3 regions of the Algoriphagus sp. 4150 genome follow, and region 2 is predicted to be linked to each of the others. Evidence: riboswitches for the same ligand, from Rfam matches in the RefSeq annotation. Region 2 holds a riboswitch; each other region holds the start of a gene.
What was found. A riboswitch is a leader RNA that binds a small molecule or an ion and turns the genes downstream of it on or off. The one in region 2 is predicted to bind S-adenosylmethionine.
Positions count from the first base shown of each region.

Region 1 (4,152 bases), on a different contig from region 2:
AGGTTATAGGGTTTAAAAGAGCAAATCTCGACAGTGCCAGTCTTTCTGAATTGAGAGAATCAGGTAATGTTCCCTGTGTGGTTTACGGACCTGGTATCAAAGAGCAGATTCATTTCTACTCTCCAATCATCCTTTTCAGAGACTTGATCTATACTCCGGAGGTTCACTTAGTTCAGCTGAACCTTGAAGGAACTATCATCAAAGCAGTATTGAAGGACGCACAGTTTCACCCGGTAAGTGAAACACTTCTTCACGCTGACTTTGTAGCGTATGCAGAAGACAAGCCTATCAAGTTTGAAATTCCCGTGAAAGTTGTAGGTAGCTCTCCTGGTATTGCAAAAGGTGGTAAATTGGAATTGAAAACTAGAGTATTGAAAGTAAAAGGTCTTGCAAAAGATTTCCCTGACTTTATTACAGTTGATATTTCTGAGCTTGACTTGGGCAAATCATTCAAAGTTGAAGATGTGTCCGTAGAAGGATTTGAAGTACTTACCAGTCCAAACGTTTCTATCGTGACTATTGGTGTTCCAAGAGCACTTAGAGGTAAAAAAGGCGGAGAAGAATAATTTCTTTCCCTATTCATTCAAAATCCTGCCCATTATGGGCAGGATTTTTTATTTTAAAGCCATATAGCTATTGTAAAATGAAATCGAGTACGACTCAAAAGTCACTTACTGAGACGATTGTAAGCCATGCGAGATTCTTCCCCGAATCGAGTTCGGGACAGGCTATCTGGCCATTAAAAATCAAATTATAGACAGATGAAATGCCCATGAGAAAGTCTTCTCACACAGGGGGATGATTATCTAGGGCATTCCATCTGACCTCTTAAAACAAAATATAAACAGATGAAATCGAGCATGTCGAAGGCGACGCACAGTGGGATGATTATAAACCGTGCGAGATTCCATGTGGCCTTTGAAAGACAAAACATAAACACATGAAACACCTAATCATTGGCCTAGGTAATATTGGCCCTGAATACGAACTGACCAGACACAACATCGGATTTTTGACGGTGGACAGGCTTGCTGATGCAAAGGACTGCACATGGAAGAGCGACCGTCTTGCATTCAAAACAGAATTCAAGCACAAAGGCCGAACAATCCATATGATTAAGCCTACGACTTATATGAACCTAAGTGGTAAAGCAATGAATTACTGGATGAAAGAACTTCAGATAACCAAAGAGAACACGCTGGTGATCGTGGATGATGTGGCCATTCCTTTTGGCAAACTCCGTATGAAACCCAAAGGAAGTGCAGCCGGTCACAACGGGCTGAAAAACATAGAAGAGCTCACCGGTGGTCAGAATTACCCAAGACTGAGAATGGGCATAGGCGATGACTTCCCCAAAGGTAGACAAGTCGATTTTGTTTTGGGAAACTTCACACAGCAGGAATTTGCCGAAATCCCCACCATAATGGATAAAGCAATAGAAATGACACTCAGTTTTTGTGCAATTGGCATAGAGCGCACCATGAATCAATTCAACGATTGATGAAATCGAGCCTGCCTACCGGCAAGGCAGGTGTGGCCTTTTAAAAAAAACACAAACACATGAAATAAGATTTGGAATTCCCCAAATATCGATCTTTCTTTGCATCACTTCAGGCAACTGATTTATAAAGAAGAGGCGAGAGATTAGGCTCTATGACCCTCTGGCAACCATCCCGAAACGGAGAACGGTGCCAAATCCTACCCTACGCGGGAACTATAGATTGGCTTACTTCACAAATAATCCCTTTTAGTTCGTTTCTGCATTTGGTTTGATTTTCTCAAATCTGCTTGATTAGTCTTGTCAAAATCTAAACTGATCAATAAATGAGTAAGCACTTCGAAACGAATTCTGTACGGATCTCCCCTTCCAAATCCAGCCAAAGAGAGCACTCTGCTCCGATCTACCTTACATCCAGCTTTACCTTCGATTCGGCAGAAGAAGCCAGAGCTACTTTTGCCGATGAAATAGAAGGCAATATCTACTCCCGGTATGCCAACCCAAATTCCAGTGACCTGATAGAAAAAGTCTGTGCTGCAGAAGGCACTGAAGATGGATTTGCCACTGCATCAGGAATGGCCGCAATGTTTGGAAGCATAGCCGCACTTCTCCAGCAAGGAGACCATGTGCTTGCTGCCAGATCACTTTTCGGATCTACGCATCAGCTCTTGACCCGATTATTTCCCAAGTGGGGCATTAGTTCTACCTACGGGGACATTTCTGATTATTTGAACTGGGAAAAGCTCGTACAGCCAAACACCAAAATGCTTTTCATCGAAACTCCTTCCAATCCGGGCCTGGAAATAATCGATCTGGAATGGGCGGGTAAATTTGCGGCAGCTCACAACCTGATTCTGGTAGTGGATAATTGCTTCGCCTCACCTTATCTACAACAGCCTGCTAAATGGGGGGCTCATATTGTGACCCACAGTGCTACCAAATACATCGACGGACAAGGACGGGTGTTAGGCGGACTGATTTTGGGCAAAGCTGACTTGATGCAGGAAGTGCAGTTTTTTGCGAGACACACAGGGCCTGCCATATCTCCATTCAATGCATGGATACTTGCTAAAAGCATGGAAACCCTTGGTGTAAGGATGGATAGGCACTGTAGCAATGCGCTGAAAGTAGCCGAGTATTTCGAAGGTAATTCTGAGTTACTTGCAGTAAAATACCCGTTCCTAAAATCCCATCCCCAATACGAAATTGCCAAAAAACAAATGAGTCAGGGGGGCGGGATAATCACCTTAGACCTGAAAGGCGGAGTTCAGCGTGCCCAACGCTTCATCGACCAGCTTCAGATGATTTCCATCACAGCAAACCTTGGTGACAGCAGAAGTATTGTCACGCATCCTGCCTCCACTACGCACAGCAAACTTTCTGTTGACGAAAGAGCTCAGGTTGGGATTTCGGATGGACTGGTACGACTATCCGTGGGCTTGGAACACTATGAAGACATTATTCTGGATGTAGAAAGAGCTATAGAAAGCTCAAAATAAGAACAAAGAAAAGCAGTCAGTTGTCCGGTCGCCGTGATCAGTTGCAGAAAAGTAATCTCAGGGATCAGCAATGTGCCACCCTGAAGTCGAAGAATTGTACTTTCTCTAATTGCAGTCTGGAGACTGCAATGCACTCAATTAGGTCCAAGTCCGAAAACTGTCTGTCCGATAGGCAGGCTTGAACCGCAAATCAATGAGTTCTCTCCGTGAAACGCGGTACGCATTGCAGTTAAATTAAAAATGCCCCTTCGAGATTCTCCTCTTTTAGGGGCATTTACGCTTCTGCTAACTATTTTTTCTACCAAGTGGTTTGTCTCAAGGTAGGAAAGGCCCGAATTATATCACTCAGACTAATCTGTCCCAACAGGACTCCATCTTTCATCACTGGAAATCTTCGGATTTTATGCTCCAAAAATTGGGATGCAGCATCGAATATTGATAAATCAGGAGAAAGTGTGAGTACATCAGTAGACATATGTTCGCTTACTTTTGCCGGGAATTTCGGTGTGTTGGTATATTTCCCTTTAATGATTTCTTTGAGGCAATCCACTTCCGAAATAATACCTATCAACGCACCTGAAGCATCTATCACCGGTGCCCCGGAGATTTTTCGCTTAGTGAGCACCTCCATCACCTGATCGATGGTATCATCAGGTTTGAAAGTAATCAAGCCGGTACTCATGTATTCTTTGACTAGGATTTGCGGAATCGGGGCTTTTTTGGGTTCTGCCATTCTGACCCCTTGAAAACTTTTTACCATAGGTTAAAAATTTAAGGATGAAAGAATAAATTATCGATAATTCACCACAATTAAAAATTATAGTTTTAAAAACAAACTATTTCAACACTATAATTTCAAAAATACCCCCTAGTACAATAATCACTTGCTTTTATTTTCGAGAAAAATAAAAGGTTTCCAACTTCTACTTGCCCCCTTATAAAGATCATCGAAGTCAAAGGCTCCAACCACAACATCCAGATCCCCATCCAGATCAATATCCCCGACAGCCATAGTAAGTAAATTTCCCTCGATACTTTCACTCAATACAAAAGGATCAAACCCACCTTCTTCATTTTGTCTGAAATACACCAAGTTTTGTTGTGGATCCTGCGAATCATCAGGAAAAAATGACAAAACGAAGAAATCCAAATCAC
Region 1 covers NZ_JAVDWS010000003.1:225,509-229,660, forward strand. The annotation lists gene J2X69_RS07190 (50S ribosomal protein L25/general stress protein Ctc) at 1-566, shown strand, start outside; gene pth (aminoacyl-tRNA hydrolase) at 941-1,501, shown strand; SAM riboswitch class I at 1,621-1,723, shown strand; gene J2X69_RS07200 (PLP-dependent transferase) at 1,825-2,997, shown strand; gene J2X69_RS07205 (CBS domain-containing protein) at 3,296-3,757, opposite strand; gene J2X69_RS07210 (VCBS repeat-containing protein) at 3,878-4,152, opposite strand, start outside.
Region 1: linked by a shared signal. The riboswitch ahead of J2X69_RS07200 (PLP-dependent transferase) and the one ahead of J2X69_RS03220 (O-acetylhomoserine aminocarboxypropyltransferase/cysteine synthase) in region 2 are both predicted to bind S-adenosylmethionine.

Region 2 (4,152 bases):
CCCAGAGTGTCGGCTAATCCACCTCTGTTCCGTCCTAAATCATGGGAATCCATAGTCTTACTCAGTGTCCAATAGGAGAGCGCATTAAAGCGTTTGGCTAGCTTTTGTCCCTGATATCTCAGATAAGATGCCGCACGGTAATCATCTGTTTTATTCTCCAAATCAGATTGCTTAATTGCCAAGTCAAGCGGATGCCTGTAAGTCAGCATAGCTATAGCCCGGGCTGTTTCCAATCCTTTTTTTCCTGCGGTTTCATTGCATTCTCCCCAGGTACAGTCAGACTCTATCGCCATCCGTTGCGTTTCATTGAAACCAATCACCCATGGTCTCGTCTTGGAAGTTGATGCCAAAATGATCGCGTTCCTTAGCTTATCACCCAAGAGATAGGCCCACTCCAAGCCGACCTGACCTCCTAAAGACCCGCCGATAAGCGTATGGATAGTTTCTATGTTCAAATGAATCCTCAAGCGCTCCAATGCCTCAGCGAGATCTCGTGTAGTCATTTGGGGAAAATCGTAATAATACGGCTTGCCGGTGACGGGATTTTCGCTGAATGGTTGCGTAGAACCGTAGCAAGATCCCAAAAGATTGGCACAGATGATAAAATGATCAGCAGGGTCAAAGAATTTGTCTTCCCCGATCAGACCATTCCACCACTCTGAAGCATTCGAATCTCCTGTAAGCGCATGGATAACCCAGATCACATTGGATTTGTCAGAATTGAGTTGGCCATAGGTAGTATAGCCAAGGTCAAATTCCGGGAGAATTTCTCCTGATTCCAGATGTAAAGGCAAACTAGAATGAAATATTTCCTGGGTCATGGTAATCGAAGCGTACTGACTTTTAAGATTCATTTGGTAAGGTTAGATTTTATCGAAAGCTTGTTGCAGATCCGACTTGATATCTTCAATGTGTTCTATGCCGCAAGAGATTCGCAACAGGGTAGGAGTGACTCCCGCGGCTAGTTGCTCTGCATCTGATAATTGCTGGTGGGTAGTCGCTGCAGGCTGGATGATCAATGTTTTGGCATCACCCACATTGGCCAGATGGGAAATTAGTTCAAGGTTATTGATCAAGGCAGAAGCTTGCTCTTTGTCACCCTTCAGCTCAAAACTCAACACTCCGCCAAAGCCGTTTTTCAGATATTTTTTGGCCAATTCGTGATAAGGAGAAGACTCCAGTCCAGGATAATTTACTTTCTGTACGGAAGGATGAGCTTCCAGCCATTGCGCCAGAGCTAGTGTGTTTTCAACTGTTTTCTGAACCCGAAGCGAGAGTGTTTCTATCCCCTGAAGTAAGAGAAATGAGTTGAATGGACTGATCGCAGGCCCGAAATCGCGAAGGCCTTCTACTCTTGCACGGATTGCGAAAGCGATGTTGGGAAGTCCCAATGGGTTGTTTTCTCCAAATACCTCCCAGAAATTCAAGCCGTGATATCCTTCTGAAGGCTCAGAGAATTGCTTGAATTTTCCGTTGCCCCAGTTGAAATTTCCGCCATCTACTATAATTCCTCCGATGGAGGTGCCATGTCCACCTATCCATTTGGTGGCGGAGGAGGTTACAATATTTGCTCCATGGGCAATAGGTCGGCATAAATATCCTCCGGCTCCGAAGGTATTGTCTACCACCAGCGGGATATCATGCTTCTTAGCGACTGCTGCAATAGCTTCGAAATCAGGAATATTAAACTCCGGATTTCCGATGGTCTCCAGATAGATTGCTTTGGTTTTGCCATCAATCAACTCTTCAAACTCAGCAGGAGATTTTCCTTTGGCAAATCTGGCATCGATACCAATCCTTTTGAATGAGACTTTGAATTGATTGAAGGTTCCTCCATATAGAAAAGGGCTGGAGACGAAATTATCACCCGCTTCCATGATGTTGTTTAATGCCAGAAACTGGGCTGCCTGTCCTGAGCTCGTAGCCACGGCTGCCACACCGCCTTCCAGCGCTGCTATTCTTTTCTCGAACACGTCCGTAGTCGGGTTCATGATGCGGGTATATATATTCCCAAATTCTTTTAGGCCAAATAGGTTGGCTCCATGCTCCGCCGAATTGAATACATAGGAGGTGGTTTGATAAATAGGTACTGCGCGTGAGTTTGTAGAGGAATCAGGTTCCTGTCCTGCGTGTACTTGAAGAGTGTCGAAGTGAAGATTTTTTGACATGATTTTTTGGATTTATGGTTTGAAAAGTAGTAAGCATTCGAAAGCCCATTAGGAATTGCTCCGAAATGGGCATAAATGAAATCAACACATGAATAAAGCGCAATGCTCTACTGCGGATGATGATGAAATAGGGTGAATTGTGTGATATCCTGAGTGCATTTTACATTGAACTTATAGTCCCAAAAGAGAATATCTCTCTTGGCAGGAATTGGCACCTTGGACTTTCCAGGTTGCCAGAGGGTCTATGAGCCTGTCTCTCGCCTCTTCTTTATAAATCCGAGCACTTAAAAAGTGAAAGGATGCTGCAAATAAAAGGTCAGCGAATGGAAAATCAAAATTATTTTCACCCGCTGACCAAAAAACTTGAATTATTTATCCAATTCATCCATTTCAAACCTGAAAATAGGATTAATGGCCTCAAAATCGGATTCAATGTTCACCAATTCTTTTACCAAGCCGTCTTTCAATCCGTAAGCCCAGCCATGGATTTTTGGTGCAGACCGATCTCTCCAAGCTTTCTGGATAATTGAGGTTTTGATCAGATCTTGGCACTGCTCTATCACATTGTATTCTACTAGAGCGTTTACTTTATCTTCATGGGTTTCTATAGCATCAATCTCTTTCTGGTAGAGCTTGTATACTTCTTTGATATTCAGAAGCCATTTGTTGATGATACCGAAGCTTTTATTTCCAAGTGCGGCTTCTATTCCACCACAGCCATAATGACCGCAGACGATGATATGTTCTACCTTCAGCACAGCTACTGCATATTCCAACACACTGAGTAAATTAAGATCAGTATGCACGACCATGTTTGCGATATTTCGATGCACGAATATTTCTCCGGGGTCAGTTCCTGTTATCTGATTTGCAGGAACTCTACTGTCTGAACAGCCAATCCACAGAAATTTAGGGCTTTGTTGTTTTGCCAATCTTCCAAAAAAGTTTTCATCGATCTGCTTTTGGTCATCAGACCAGGCTTTGTTTTGAATTAATAGTTTCTCGTAAGGGCTCATAAGTTTTCGTAAATTTTGTGCTTAAATCCTTCTACTGTAACACGGATATTTCTATCCGAACAGGAAGCTATAAAGTCATTTAAAACTTCCTGAATGTCATGATCTATAAATTGTGCTTTTTGGGCATTGATAATCACTTTGCTATCGGAAGGGATTTTCGATAGATTCTTCATTAATAAGGCTTTGTTGAGGAAGGAAACATCCTTATGAAGCTGGATGAGGTAGTTTCCATTCATTTCGGTAAGTGTCACTGCCCGGACAAAATTTGTTTTAATCACAAAGAATAACCCGAAGACCATCCCAATGCCTATTCCTATCAAAAGATCTGTAAATAAAATCGCTACGACTGTTACAATAAAGGGAATAAACTGATCCCAACCATTATTGTACATGTTGACGAAAAGTGATGGTTTGGCCAATTTATAACCAACCACAAACAATACAGCCGCAAGGCAACTTAGAGGAATTAGATTTAGGATGTTGGGAATGCTCAACACCAAAATCATCAATAAAATACCATGGAAAATAGCTGACATCTTGGTTCTGGAACCCGAAGCTATATTTGCTGAACTTCTTACGATCACCGCCGTGATAGGCAGTCCACCGATCAATCCTGAAACTGTATTTCCCACACCCTGCGCAAACAGTTCTTTGCTGGGTGGTGTAGTTCTTTTTTGCGGATCAAGTTTGTCTGCTGCATCGATACTTAACAAAGTCTCCAAACTGCCAATGATGGCAATCGTAGCTGCTACTATCCAAAATGTGCTTTCTCCTATCATGGAGAAATCCGGGAAAGTCACTAGATCCCCCAGCTGTCCAAAATTGTCCAATACAGGAATACTTACGAGATGGTCTCCGCCCAGTTGCCATTCAGGCTTCCATATACCATATAGGGAATTAATAATAATTCCTGAAATAACAGCCCATAAAGCGCTGGGGACCGCCCCTAAAACTCTGTGGTTTCGAAT
Region 2 covers NZ_JAVDWS010000001.1:752,293-756,444, forward strand. The annotation lists gene metX (homoserine O-acetyltransferase) at 1-854, opposite strand, end outside; gene J2X69_RS03220 (O-acetylhomoserine aminocarboxypropyltransferase/cysteine synthase) at 864-2,168, opposite strand; SAM riboswitch class I at 2,337-2,445, opposite strand; gene J2X69_RS03225 (carbonic anhydrase) at 2,537-3,184, opposite strand; gene J2X69_RS03230 (SulP family inorganic anion transporter) at 3,181-4,152, opposite strand, start outside.

Region 3 (4,152 bases), on a different contig from region 2:
TAGATTTAGAATGTGAGTTGTTTTCGGAATTCACGAATATATATGGAAAAAGATTTGTGGGGAAAATTTGTATTATTTTCTTTCAATCCATCAAATTGCTGCAGGGAATGTGTTTCACTAAGAACGTGATACTTAAAAAGTATGGAACTGAACTAGGATTAGCAATTGTAAAAAGATTAATAGAACTTCACTGTGCAAAAATTAGGTGACCGAACCCCGAAAGTTGGGCCTTTTTTGATTTTACATTGAAACACTGTATTAGTTTGGAAGAAGACTTTTATACCCATACTCATCACCTTGGATGCAAGATGAATTTTTTGCAAGATGCATCGATTTTGGTGGCTGAGGATAATTTGGTAAATCAAATCCTGATAAAAAAAATCCTGAAAAAATGGCACGTAAGAAACCTTGTGATCGCCTCAGACGGGCAAGAGGCAATTGACGAGTTTGAGCGTGGTGAGTTTGATGTAGTGCTTATAGATATCCAAATGCCGGTGTTCGATGGTTTTACAGTGGCAAAATATATACGCTCGAACAAAGATCCGCACAAAAGAGAAATTCCCATTTTAATTTTTTCTGCCAGTTCTTATCATGAGATCAAGAATGAGATGGATCAAATTGGCATTAATGATTTTGTGGAAAAGCCATTCACACCCGAGGCACTTATTGGGAAATTAACAGAATATCTTAATTCGAAAGATATCAGTTAATACAGGTTTAGCATTAATTTTGCCTATCAGGTCTAAGTCTGCCCAGCTTAATACAAATCCACTATTCAATGCCCCTTTTTAATAGATTCTTACTATTGCTATTTGTTTTTTTCTGTTTTGTTGATGCCCAGGCGCAGCAGTTGATGACAAAACGCTCTACTTTCTATGCGGTGGCGGGTACTTCAGGGGGGCGTCTTAATCAGTTCAACCAAATGTTGGAAGATAGGGGCTTGTCAGGTTTGAGAAATAAGTATCAGACAATAGGACTGGGCTATCAGGCTAGAATCAATGATTTCGTAGTTGGAATGGATGTGCTACACAATAGAGGGGGGGTAAGTGAGTTCGATGATTTTTCAATGAATTACAGGACTTCAAGAGCATTGTTAAATGTGGGCTACGCATTTACCGAAGAGTCAAGATTTCAATTAATCCACTACATGTCCATTGGTGTTGGTTTCCTTAATTTTCAAATGTTGCCCACAGAGCGTACTAGGGATTTGGACGCATTTTTGGCCAAACCGGAGGAGGGATATGTACTTAGAGAAAAAGATATCCAAAAGGGGACTTTACATTACGGGAATTTCCTGACAGAAATCGGTTTTCAGCTCAGCTACGATTTTGACTTACCCGGAAGACGGGAAGCGCTACAGATCATAACCAAAATGGGTTATTCCTTCAGTCCTCTGGAAGGCAAGTGGAATATGCACGGAATCTCCTTTGACAATGCCCAAAGCGGAGCATTTATACGGGTAGGGGCTGGGATTACGCTCCCTGATAGGAATTTCTTTTACAAGGACGCAAGTATCGGTATCTCGATAATTAGAGGTATCCATTTCACCAATGCCAAAGAATTCAATTCCAAGTTGAAAGAAGCGGGTCTAAACCCTTTGAATGGTACTCCGTCTAACTGGGGCTTGCGGATTTTGGGCGACACCGAGCGTATGCTGTATGGAGCAGAACTCTACAACCTTGCCTTGAATGGTAATGCAAACAGCGAGAAGGAACATTCCCTGAACAGTTTGAGGGTTTATGGAAATGTAGGATATAATTTGATTGAATACAGAAATTTTGGTGTGGGAGCATTGGCAGGGCTAGGTTACGGTAATATTCGCTATACACTTATGACAAAGGATAAGCCTGATTTTCCTGAACTATTCGAGCAAAGGGAGTTTGACGGGTATTTGAGAAATAGTGGGTTGATGCTGAAGCCTGAGGTCTTTGCAGAATACGGGATTCCGATGACCAAGCGTAAAATGTTTGACTTGGTATTTACTGCCTCGGCAGGTTATGAGATTCCTTTGGCAAATTATAGACTGGGCAATTTAAGTATGTCAAGTTTTATGGCAGGACCATATTTGAGTTTCGGAGTAGGAGTAAGACCGTAATTTTGCTCTTTTCACAATGTTATTCTGTTTTTAGTGGGGCCTTTTTAGTGATTCTCCTGTTTTATTATCAAAATGCTATTAACTTTGGGTTGCTTATCGAGAAAGACCGAGGGAAGGGCCCAACGACGTCTTAGCAACCTAGAATTAAGGTGCTAACTCCCATCCCGATTTATCGGGAACAGATGAGCGGACTAGTACGCTGTACTTCTATCCGTGTTTTGCTCGACAAGCTTTTTGATTAACAAAAAACAGTATGCAAAACAGAACGGAATCCCTGCTTCAACAACTTTCTCAGCGAATTTTGATACTCGATGGAGCCATGGGAACCATGATTCAACGATATACCTTGACTGAGGAGGATTTTCGAACTCCTGAGCTCGCATCACATCCCAAATCCCTTAAGGGAAACAATGATCTATTGTCTCTAAGCAAACCGCAAATAATCAGGGATATCCATGCTGAATATTTCAAGGCTGGAGCAGATATTATAGAAACCAACACATTTTCTGCCACCACTATTGCCCAGGCGGATTATGAGCTTTCACATTTGGCATACGCCATCAATTTAGAATCCGCAAAGCTCGCCCGAGAGGTAGCAGACGAATATACCGCCAAGAATCCGGATAAACCCCGCTTCGTGGCAGGAGCTATAGGCCCGACCAATAGAACAGCTTCACTGTCACCGGATGTAAATGACCCCGGATATCGTGCAATCACTTTTGATCAACTGGCAGAAGCCTATGCAGAGCAAGTTCGGGGGTTGTTGGATGGTGGAGCAGATATCATATTGGTAGAGACGATTTTTGACACATTAAATGCCAAAGCAGCTCTATATGCGATACAGGATGTGTTTGAAGAAAGAGATATTCCGTTGGATCCGAAAGACGGAGGTGTACCGATCATGGTTTCCGGTACTATTACCGATGCTTCCGGACGTACCCTTTCGGGGCAGACTACAGAAGCGTTTTTGATTTCCATATCGCATGTTCCGCTGCTATCGGTTGGATTGAATTGTGCGTTGGGAGCAAAGGAATTGAGGCCCTATTTGAAAGTACTGGCGCAGGAATCGCCGTTCTATGTGAGTGCTTATCCGAATGCCGGCTTGCCAAATGAATTTGGACAATATGATCAGGGAGCCGGTGAAATGGCGGATCAGATAAGGGACTTTTTGAAAGAAGGAATGCTGAATATTTTGGGAGGTTGCTGCGGCAGCACTCCTGAGCATATTTCAGCTTTGGCACAGATGGCTGCAGGTTTTCAGCCTAGAAAATTACAAGAAGAATTAGAGGAAACGTTGGACTGAGAAGATGGCAAGAAATAATTACATGAAACTATCCGGCTTAGAGCCGCTGGTTTTTACACCCGAAATCAATTTTGTCAATATAGGCGAACGGACGAATATTACCGGCTCGAAGAAATTTGCCCGGTTGATATTGAACGGGAACTATGATGAGGCACTGGAAGTGGCCTTGGATCAGGTACGTGGAGGAGCCCAAGTACTGGATGTCTGTATGGACGAAGGCATGCTTGATGGGGAATTTGCCATGGTCAAATTCCTAAATCTGATTGCTTCAGAACCGGAGATCTCAAGAATCCCGATCATGATCGATAGTTCCAAATGGAAGATTATCGTGGCGGGATTGAAGTGCGTCCAGGGAAAAGGCATTGTCAATTCTATTTCCCTGAAAAACGGGGAAGAAGAATTTATCCAACAAGCCAAAACGGTGAAAAAATTCGGTGCGGCAGTGGTGGTGATGGCTTTCGATGAGTATGGACAGGCCGATACTTATGATAGAAGAGTGGAAATCTGTGGGAGGAGCTATAGGATCCTTGTGGATCAAGTGAAGTTTAATCCCCAGGATATCATTTTTGACCCCAATATTTTCCCGGTCGCCACGGGGATGGATGAGCACCGTAAGAATGCATTAGACTTCTTTAATGCGACCAAATGGATTAAGGAAAATCTTCCAGGGGCCAAGGTAAGTGGTGGAGTCAGTAATGTCAGTTTCTCTTTCAGAGGTAATAATCCCGTGAGAGAAGCTATGCATGCGGCTTTC
Region 3 covers NZ_JAVDWS010000005.1:148,463-152,614, forward strand. The annotation lists gene J2X69_RS09490 (response regulator) at 309-710, shown strand; gene J2X69_RS09495 (hypothetical protein) at 779-2,095, shown strand; SAM riboswitch class I at 2,186-2,284, shown strand; gene J2X69_RS09500 (homocysteine S-methyltransferase family protein) at 2,349-3,398, shown strand; gene metH (methionine synthase) at 3,403-4,152, shown strand, end outside.
Region 3: linked by a shared signal. The riboswitch ahead of J2X69_RS09500 (homocysteine S-methyltransferase family protein) and the one ahead of J2X69_RS03220 (O-acetylhomoserine aminocarboxypropyltransferase/cysteine synthase) in region 2 are both predicted to bind S-adenosylmethionine.